2 regions of the Brevibacterium sp. 50QC2O2 genome follow, and region 2 is predicted to be linked to the other one. Evidence: predicted binding sites of a transcription regulator. Region 2 holds the regulator's gene; the other holds the start of a gene.

Region 1 (4,418 bases), on a different contig from region 2:
AGTCGATGTTGAGCGAGGCGCCCAATTCCAGGGCCTCGCGCAGTTCCGCCCGGGTCTTCGCCGGGGAGTCCACCACGATCTTCTCCGGGGCGAAACCGGCGGCCTTGGCCATGGCGAATTCGCCGGGGCTCGCGACCTCGCAGCCCATCCCCCGCTCGGCCAGGAAGCGCAGCACGGGGATGATGGTCACGGCCTTGCACGCCACGGTGTGCAGAGCGGAGTCAACGCCTGCGAACGCATTGTTCAGATCGGCGATCCTGGCCTCGATCACATCCAGATTGAGAATGCCGGCCAGCTGCTGGTCCTGGCCGAGCATCGAGTTGTCCGCCAACGATTTGATCGCCGCATTGCGTGCGTGAAGTGCCGTGGCCATATCAGGTGATTCCCCCGGAGGTGTGCGAGCGTATATGAAGGTCTGTTCACCAGACCTTTCGTGACGCTCACATGATATACGCCGAGGCCGTGCCCGGGTGACGGATTCCGTCACCCGGGCACGGCCTCGGCGGGAGTCCGACCGCGAACGGCCGAACGGGGTTCAGAGGCTACGACTCACTTGTCGTCCTCTTCCTCCTTTTTCTCCACGACCAGCGTCTCGGTCGTCAGCACCAGGGCCGCGATCGAGGACGCGTTGCGCAGAGCCGAACGCGTCACCTTCACCGGGTCGATGATGCCCTGGGCGATCAGATCGCCGTAGGTGTCGGTAGCGGCGTTGTAGCCCTGTCCCAGGTCGAGTTCGGCGACTTTGGACACGACGACCGAACCGTCCTGTCCGGCGTTGGCAGCGATCTGGCGCAGCGGCTGGACCACGGCGCGGCGGACGATGTCGACACCGGTCGCAGCGTCGCCGGTCAGGCCCAGTTCGTCACCGGCCAGAACCTGTGCGGCCTGCACCAGAGCGGAACCGCCGCCTGCCACGATGCCCTCTTCGATCGCAGCGCGGGTGGCGGACACTGCGTCCTCCACACGGTGCTTGCGTTCCTTGAGCTCGACCTCGGTCGCGGCGCCGACCTTGATGACGGCGACACCGCCGGAGAGCTTGGCCAGGCGCTCCTGGAGCTTCTCCTTGTCCCATTCGGAGTCGGTGTTCTCGACCTCGGCGCGGATCTGCGCCACCCGGCCGGCCACTGCGGACTCGTCACCGGCGCCGTCGACGACGGTGGTGTTGTCCTTCGTGATCGTCACGGTGCGGGCGGTGCCCAGCTGGTCAACCGTCACCTGATCGAGCTTCATGCCCATATCCGCGGTGATGACCTCGCCACCGGTCAGGACGGCTAGGTCCTCCAGGATCGCCTTGCGGCGGTCGCCGAAGCCCGGTGCCTTGACGGCTGCGACATTGAGGATGCCGCGGATCTTGTTGACCACCAGGGTCGACAGGGCCTCGCCCTCGACGTCCTCGGCGATGATCAGCAGCGGCTTGCCGGCCTGCTGGACCTTCTCCAGGACGGGCAGCAGCTCCTGGATGTTGGAGATCTTGCCCTGGTTGATCAGGATCAGCGGATCGCTTAGGACTGCTTCCTGGCGGTCGGCGTCGGTCACGAAGTACGGCGACAGGTAGCCCTTGTCGAACTGCATGCCCTCGGTGACTTCGAGTTCGGTCGTCGAGGCCTGGGACTCGTCGATCGTGATGACGCCGTCCTTGCCGACGACGTCGAAGGCCTTGGCGATGAGTTCGCCGATTTCGGCCGACTGGGCGGACAGAGCCGCCACGTGGGCGATCTCCTGCGAGCCGTTGACGTCGCGGGCGTTCTCGCGCAGGCGGGCCTCGACCGCGTCCACGGCCTTCTCGATCCCGGCCTTGAGCTGGCCGGGTGCGCCGCCTGCGGTGACGTTGCGCAGGCCCTCGTGGACCAGTGCCTGGGCCAGCACGGTGGCCGTCGTGGTGCCGTCGCCTGCGACATCATTGGTCTTGGTGGCGACTTCCTTGGCCAGCTGCGCGCCCAGGTTCTCGTACGGGTCGTCCAGTTCGACCTCGCGGGCGATGGTCACACCGTCGTTGGTGATCGTGGGTGCGCCCCACGCCTTGTCCAGGACGACGTTGCGGCCCTTGGGGCCCAGCGTGACCTTGACGGTGTTCGCCAGGACATCGACGCCCCGTTCCAGTGCGGCACGGGCTGCGTCGTCAAACTGCAGAGTCTTCGGCATTGCCTAACTTCCTCTTCTGCTTGTCGTTTACGTCGTTAAACGTAGGTCAGTGGAAGCGGGCTCAGCCGATGACCGCGAGCACGTCGCGGGCCGAGAGCACCAGGTACTCCTCGCCACCGAACTTGACCTCGGTGCCGCCGTACTTCGAGTAGATGACCTTGTCGCCCTCGGCGACGTCCAGGGCGATGCGGTTGCCATTGTCGGCGACGCGGCCGGGGCCCACTGCCACGACCTCGCCCTCCTGGGGCTTTTCCTTGGCGGTGTCGGGGATGACCAGACCGGAGGCTGTGGTCTGCTCGGCCTCGAGCTGGCGGATGACGATCCGATCCTCGAGCGGCTTGATGTTAACCGACATGTTCGGACACTCCTTCATGTTCATAAGGTGGTGGGCCGCCTGGGCGGCCGTGGTTCGACGCGGGACCCGGAGTCGGACGCCGAGGCCTCCGCGCCGCGGGTCCGTTCGTCGTCGCGGGTGCCGAACGGTGCGATTGTGCGGGTGCCGACGGGTCCGATGTGCTGTGGAATCCCACTTAGCACTCACGGAGCTCGTGTGCTAACTCCGACTTTATGACTGACTTGGCACTCATGCAACTCGAGTGCCAGATCTCGACACGATTCGTCTTGCGCCCACAGCTGACGGGCAGCCGACTCTCAGGCCAGGGCCCAGCCGCCCAGGGCGCGTTCGGCGTTGGCGGTCACCAGGTTCGCCACCTCGGCCTCCTTGGCCACGTTCTCCGGGGTCGCGGTAGGACCGGGTTGACCGGGCTGTGCCGGCTTGCGCGCCGGCGGCGGGAACTCCGCGCCCAACCGGACCTCGGCCAGCTTGCGCACCGTCAAGGGGACCAGGTAGGAACCGCCCGGCTTGCCGCGGTGCGGATGCGGGGTGAGGAATGGCGCGTCAGTCTCGGTCAGCAGCAGCTCATCGGGCACGGCGGCCGCAGCCGCCCGCAAATCGTGTGCGTTCTTGAACGTGATGTTGCCAGAGAACGACATGAGGTAGCCGCGCCGCGCGCATTCCCTGGCCATCGCCTCGTCGCCGGAGAAGCAGTGGAAGATCGTCACGTCCGGGGCCCCGGCATCGGCCAGTATCCGCAGCACATCCGCATGGGAGTTCCGGTCGTGGATCTGCAGGGCCAGGCCCAGGCGCTTGGCGATCTCGATGTGGGCGCGGAAGGACTCCTCCTGGATCCGCCGGCCGGCCGCATCCTCCGTCTGGAAGAAGTCCATGCCGGTCTCCCCCACCACGCGCATCCGCGAGTGCGAGGCCAGCAGCGCCTCGATCTCCGCCAGCGAGTCGTAGAGCAGCCCGACCGCGGCCAGGCGCGGGGCCTCGTTCGGATGGATCGCCGCCCCGCCGAGCATCCAGTCCGGGCGCACCCCCGGCTCATCGCCCGCCGCGGCCCTGGCCACCAGGTCCGCAGTGAAGCGGGCCGATGACATCTCACAGCCGATCTGCACGATCCGCGTGATCCCCGCCGTCTGCGCGGCGTCGTGGAAGAAGCTCAGCGGCGGGAAGCCCGTGCCCTCCTGCCCGGGACCCTCGGCGCCGTCATCGGCCGGATCGACCTCGGGGGCCGGCTCCCCGGCCTTGATCGGCCCGCGCACCCCCAGGCCCAGATCCAGGTGGGTGTGCGTGTCGACTGCGGGAGCAGCCAGGGGGACGGGAATCGGCGGGTAGACGCCGGCGCCTCGCGATGCCACCTGAGCTCAGGCCCCCTGCTTCTGCCCGCCGGCCGAACCGGCCGCGGCGTCGTCCTTGGGCGCCTCGTAGCGCGGGAACACGCCGGCGGGCTTGGGCAGTTCGACGCCCGCGGCCAGCGGCGTGGCCAGTGCGGCGAAGCTGCGCGCATGGCCTGCCTCGTTGTCATCGCGGCCACCGGCCGAACCGACGGCCGGCACGCCCAGCAGGTCCAGGACCTTGCCCGCGGACTCCGGCATCACCGGCTGGACCAGGATGGAGACCCGGCGCACGACCTCGATCGTGGTGTAGAGGACCGTGGCCATCCGGGCCGGATCGGTCTTCTTGAGCTTCCAGGGCTCCTGCGCGCTGAAGTAGCGGTTGGCCTCCTCGAGCACCTTCCACAGGACCTCGACATAGCGGTTGAGCTCCTGGGTTGCGACGAAGCCGCGGGCGGCCTCGTGCGCGGCGGCGGCCTGGTCGAGCAGTGCCCGGTCCGCCTCGGTGAAGTCCGCTGCGGAGACATCGGGCACGACGCCGCCCAGGTTCTTATTCACCATGGACAGCGAGCGCTGGGCCAGGTTGCCGTACTCATTGG
Region 2 (4,418 bases):
CTGGGCCGCCCACGGCACGACCTCGTCGACGCCGACCTCGCAGGCGGCCTCGATCCCGGCCAGATCGCGGTCGCCCTTGGCCAGGGCCTGGACCAGGACCAGTGCGGGGCGCGGGGCGGGCTCCTGCACACAGGTGCGAACCCGCAGGCTCAGTGCCTCCGGGCTCGCGGTCTCGATGACTCCGCTCAACCGCAGACCGGCGCCGTCGATGATGTCCACCTCAGCGCCGGGGCCGAGTTTGCGCACGCGCACGGCATGGCCGGCCACTTCCGGGCCGAAACCCAGCAGATCGCCGACGGCGCCCGGCTGGGCGAAGGTCGACAGGAAAACGGGAGCTGTCATGTGCGCGCCTCAGCGTCCGGCGAACTTGTCGCGCAGGCGGGAGAAGGGGCCCTTGGCGTGCTTCTCGGCACTGGCATCGACCAGGCCGGAGGCATCGTGCTCGCCGCGCATTCCGGCGAGGCGCTCGAGCAGCTCCCGCTGTTCCTCGGTGACCTTCTGCGGAGTCTGCACCAGAATCGTCAGGACCAGATCGCCGCGGCTGTTACGGCGCAGCCGGGTTGCGCCCAGGCCGGCCAGCCGGGTCTGCGTGCCCGATTGGGTGCCGGCCTCGATGTCGACCTCGCGCGGCCCGTCGAAGGTGTCCACCGTGACGCTTGTGCCCAGGGCCGCTGCCGTCATCGGCACCCGCAGGGTAGCGCGCAGATTATCGCCATCACGGCTGAACACGGGGTCCTCGGCGACGGCGACCTCCAGGTGCAGATCCGCCGCGGGGCCGCCCCATGGCCCGACCTCGCCCTGCCCGGTCAACAGGATCCGGGTGCCCTCGCGGACTCCACCGGGGATCTTGACGCTGAGCGTGCGCTCGGTGCGCACACGGCCCTCGCCATGGCAGGAATTGCACGGATCGGGGATCACGGTGCCGAAACCCTGGCAGTTCGAGCACGGCTGGTTCGTCACCATATTGCCCAGCAGGGTGCGGGTCGTCTGGCGCACGGAGCCCTGCCCGTGGCACAGCGAGCAGGTGTCGTAGTCGGTACCGGGGCGGCAGCCGGAGCCGTCGCAGGTCTCGCACCGGGCCGCGGTCGAAATCGACAGTTCCTCGGTCCCCCCGAACACCGCGGTGCGCAGGTCGATCTGCAGGTCGACCAGGGCGTCCTGACCGCGCTGCGCGCGCGGGATCGGGCCACGGCCGGCTCCTGCTCCCCCACCGAAGAAGGTCTCGAAGATATCGCCGAAGCCCCCGAAGCCGGCGCCGCCGAAACCACCGGCCGCCTGGCCGTACTCGCCACCGCCGTTATCGTAGTTGCTGCGCTTGACCGGATCGGAGAGCACCTCGTAGGCCACGGAGACCTGTTTGAACTCCTCTTCGTGTCCGGGGTTGACGTCCGGGTGGAGCTTGCGCGCCAACTTCCGGTAGGCCTTCTTGATCTCCTCGGGCGCCGCGTCGCGCGCCACGCCCAAGGTCTCATAGTGATCGCTCACGTGTTTCCTTCGTCTTGAGTCGTATCGGATGCTTGTCTCCGCGCCCGCCTAGTCGGACAGGATCACGGATACGTACTTGGCGACCGCGCGCACCGCGGCCATCGTGGTCGGGTAATCCATTCTGGTGGGGCCGAGCACCGCCAGCCTGGCCCCGGCTTCCGGCCCCCCATAGGGACTGGCGATCACGGAGGTCGAGGAGAAGGACTCCAGGTCGTTCTCATGACCGATCCGCACCGCCACGGGTTCGGAATCCTGGGCCATCGAGGACAGCAGCCGCAGGAGCACGACCTGCTCCTCGAAGGCGTCGAGCAGCGGGGCGATCTGCGAGAAGAACTCGCCGCCGGCGCGCGCCAGGTTGGCGGTGCCCGCCATCAACAGACGGTCCTGCCTGCCGAGTCGGGCCAGGTCCTTGAGCACCTCGGCGAGCCGGGCGCCGGCCGCTGCGTGCTCGGCGGGCACCTGGAGGTCGTCCAGGGCTGTGTCGATCCGGGCCAGCCGGACCCCGCGCAGCGCCCGATTGACACCATCGCGCAGAGCCGTGGGATCCACCGGCACCACGTCATCGCCCAAGTCGACCACGCGCTGTTCGACCTGGCCGGAATCCGTGATGAGGACCGCCAGCAGGCGGCCCGGAGTCAATTCGACCAGTTCGACGTGGCGCACCCGGGTCTGCGAGGCCGTCGGGTACTGGACGAGCGCGACCTGGTGGGTCAGCCCCGAGAGCAGCCGAACGGTGCGCTCGAGCATATCGTCGATGTCGACCGGTGCCTGGAGAACCCGGGAGATGGCACGGCGTTCGGCCGTCGACAGGGGCTTGACGTCGTCGAGTCTGTCGACGAACACGCGGTAGCCCTTATCGGTGGGAATCCGGCCGGCCGAGGTGTGGGGCTGGGCGATCAGACCGTCCTGTTCGAGCGCTGCCATGTCATTGCGAATAGTGGCCGGGGACACCCTCAACCCGTGCCGGTCCACCAGCGCCTTCGAGCCCACCGGTTCATTGGTCGCCACGTAGTCCTCGATGATCGCCCGCAATACCCGATTCCTGCGGTCGTCGTTCACGGCCCCTCCTCAACTGACACGGTGTCGGCGGCTGCGTCCCCCACATTGGCACTCGAACACCCGGAGTGCCAATTCTACGCCGCGGACCCTGCGGGCCAAAATATCGTCGCTCACATCGGGTGGCTCCCACACCCGAACGGGGAACCGAGCTAGATTGGTGGGGTGACATTCACCGATCCCTATGGCCGCGATGTGCTCTCCGGAGGCCGCAGCGCCCACCGCAGGCCGAGTTCCCAAAAGGTGCCCGCCGACCCCGGCCTGGTCGTCGAGGAGGTCGCCACCGGTTTCGTCGGCGCGATACTGCAGGTGCAGAAAGCCCCCGGGGGCTTCTCCGTGGTGCTCGAGGACCGCATGGGCACGCGGCGCGCCTTCGAACTGGGCGCAGGCTTCTGGATCGACGGCCGTCCGGTCGAATTAACCCGGCCCAAGCACAGGGGACCCGAATACAGGATCGGTGCCGATGGCGCACCGGGAGCGCGCCGGACCCAGGCGGGGCCCCCTCCGGGGCGGACCGCCTCCGGGTCGATCGCAGTACCCGAGAGCCCCGCCCGTGTGGCCAGGCCCAGCCGGATCTGGGTCGAGGGAAAGCACGATGCCGAACTGGTGGAGAAGATCTGGGGCGAGGACCTGCGCTATGAGGGCGTGGTCGTCGAACCCCTGGGCGGCCTCGACGTGCTCGCCGAGCGGCTCGCCGAGTTCCGGCCCGATGCGCAGCACCGGGTCGGAGTGCTGGCCGACCACGTGGTCAGCGGCTCGAAGGAGTCCAGAATCGCCGCCGAGGTCATGTCCCACCGCGCCTACTCCGGCAGCGTCCACATCATCGGTCACCCGTTCATCGACATCTGGGCCGCCGTCAAACCCGCGGTGGTCGGCATCCGGGCCTGGCCCGAGGTCCCCAGGGGCGAGGACTGGAAACTGGGCACCCTGGCCCGGATCGGCTGGCCCCACGCCGACCACCGCGATACGGCCAGGGCCTGGGCGAGGATCCTGCGCAGTGTGAGCACCATGGGAGATGTCGATCCCGCGCTGTCCGGCCGGGTCGAGGAACTCATCGACTTCGTCACAGTCGGGCACTCCTGAACACGCGCCCCGACCTTGGAAAAGGCTTTGAATAGCACTCGTAGCGCCGGATTTGCCAAACCCCATGTGGTACCCGGCGTGGTGCGCCGGGTAGGGTGTGCTCAGTACGACACCGTCCCGCAGCCGATTCGAGGAGGAAGACCATGAGTCAGGACCCCCACAACGAACAGCCCGAGCAGAACGCTCTCGGACAGAACTACGGACAGGGATACGGGCAGAACCCGGATTACGCCCAGAATCCGCAACAGAACTACGGCCAGCCGGGCTATGGACAGCCCGGCGCCCAGTCCTACTACCAGCCGGGCCAGCAGCCCTTCACCGGCCCGCAGGCCTCGACCCAGTTGCCCGAGGGCGTCTACGGCGAGGGCTCCGAGGCCTTCTGGCGGGCCAGCCCGAACGATCGCACCACAAGCCTGTGGGTTGGGATCGGACAATTGTTGACCGGCTGGATCGTGCCCCTCATCCTCTTCCTTGTAAAGAAAGATGAGTCAGCATTCGTCAGGGAACACAGCAGGCAGGCGCTGAATTTCGGGATCACCATTGTCATTGCCAATGCTGCAATCTCCATCATCACAGTGGTCACATTCGGCATCGGTGGGATTCTCTACTTCGCAACAGCAATCGTGCAGATCGTCTTCGGCATTCTGCAGGCTGTTGCCGCCAACAAGGGCCAGGGATACCGTTACCCCATGACCATCCAGTTCATCAAGTGAACGCACCGCGAGTGTGAGCCGCACCTGCGCAACCGAGGGCCCCGGAGTAATCACTCCGGGGCCCTCGGTGTTCTGTGCCGG

Evidence for each region. The regulator HrcA, encoded in region 2, represses chaperone genes, less so after heat shock. The targets are predictions, from matches to a motif close to TTNGCACTCGNNNNNNNCGAGTGCNAA.
Region 1: the regulator HrcA is predicted to act here: its motif matches at 2,719-2,745, upstream of groES (co-chaperone GroES).

Annotation. Positions count from the first base shown of each region.
Region 1 covers NZ_JANIJZ010000003.1:236,902-241,319, reverse strand. Annotated here, with positions in the region: gene NQ038_RS04200 (diaminopimelate decarboxylase) at 1-373, opposite strand, end outside; gene groL (chaperonin GroEL) at 550-2,142, opposite strand; gene groES (co-chaperone GroES) at 2,204-2,497, opposite strand; gene NQ038_RS04185 (TatD family hydrolase) at 2,794-3,843, opposite strand; gene metG (methionine--tRNA ligase) at 3,850-4,418, opposite strand, start outside.
Region 2 covers NZ_JANIJZ010000006.1:190,082-194,499, reverse strand. Annotated here, with positions in the region: gene NQ038_RS07245 (16S rRNA (uracil(1498)-N(3))-methyltransferase) at 1-342, opposite strand, end outside; gene dnaJ (molecular chaperone DnaJ) at 352-1,485, opposite strand; gene hrcA (heat-inducible transcriptional repressor HrcA) at 1,534-2,544, opposite strand; gene NQ038_RS07230 (DUF3097 domain-containing protein) at 2,707-3,624, shown strand; gene NQ038_RS07225 (DUF4870 domain-containing protein) at 3,768-4,337, shown strand.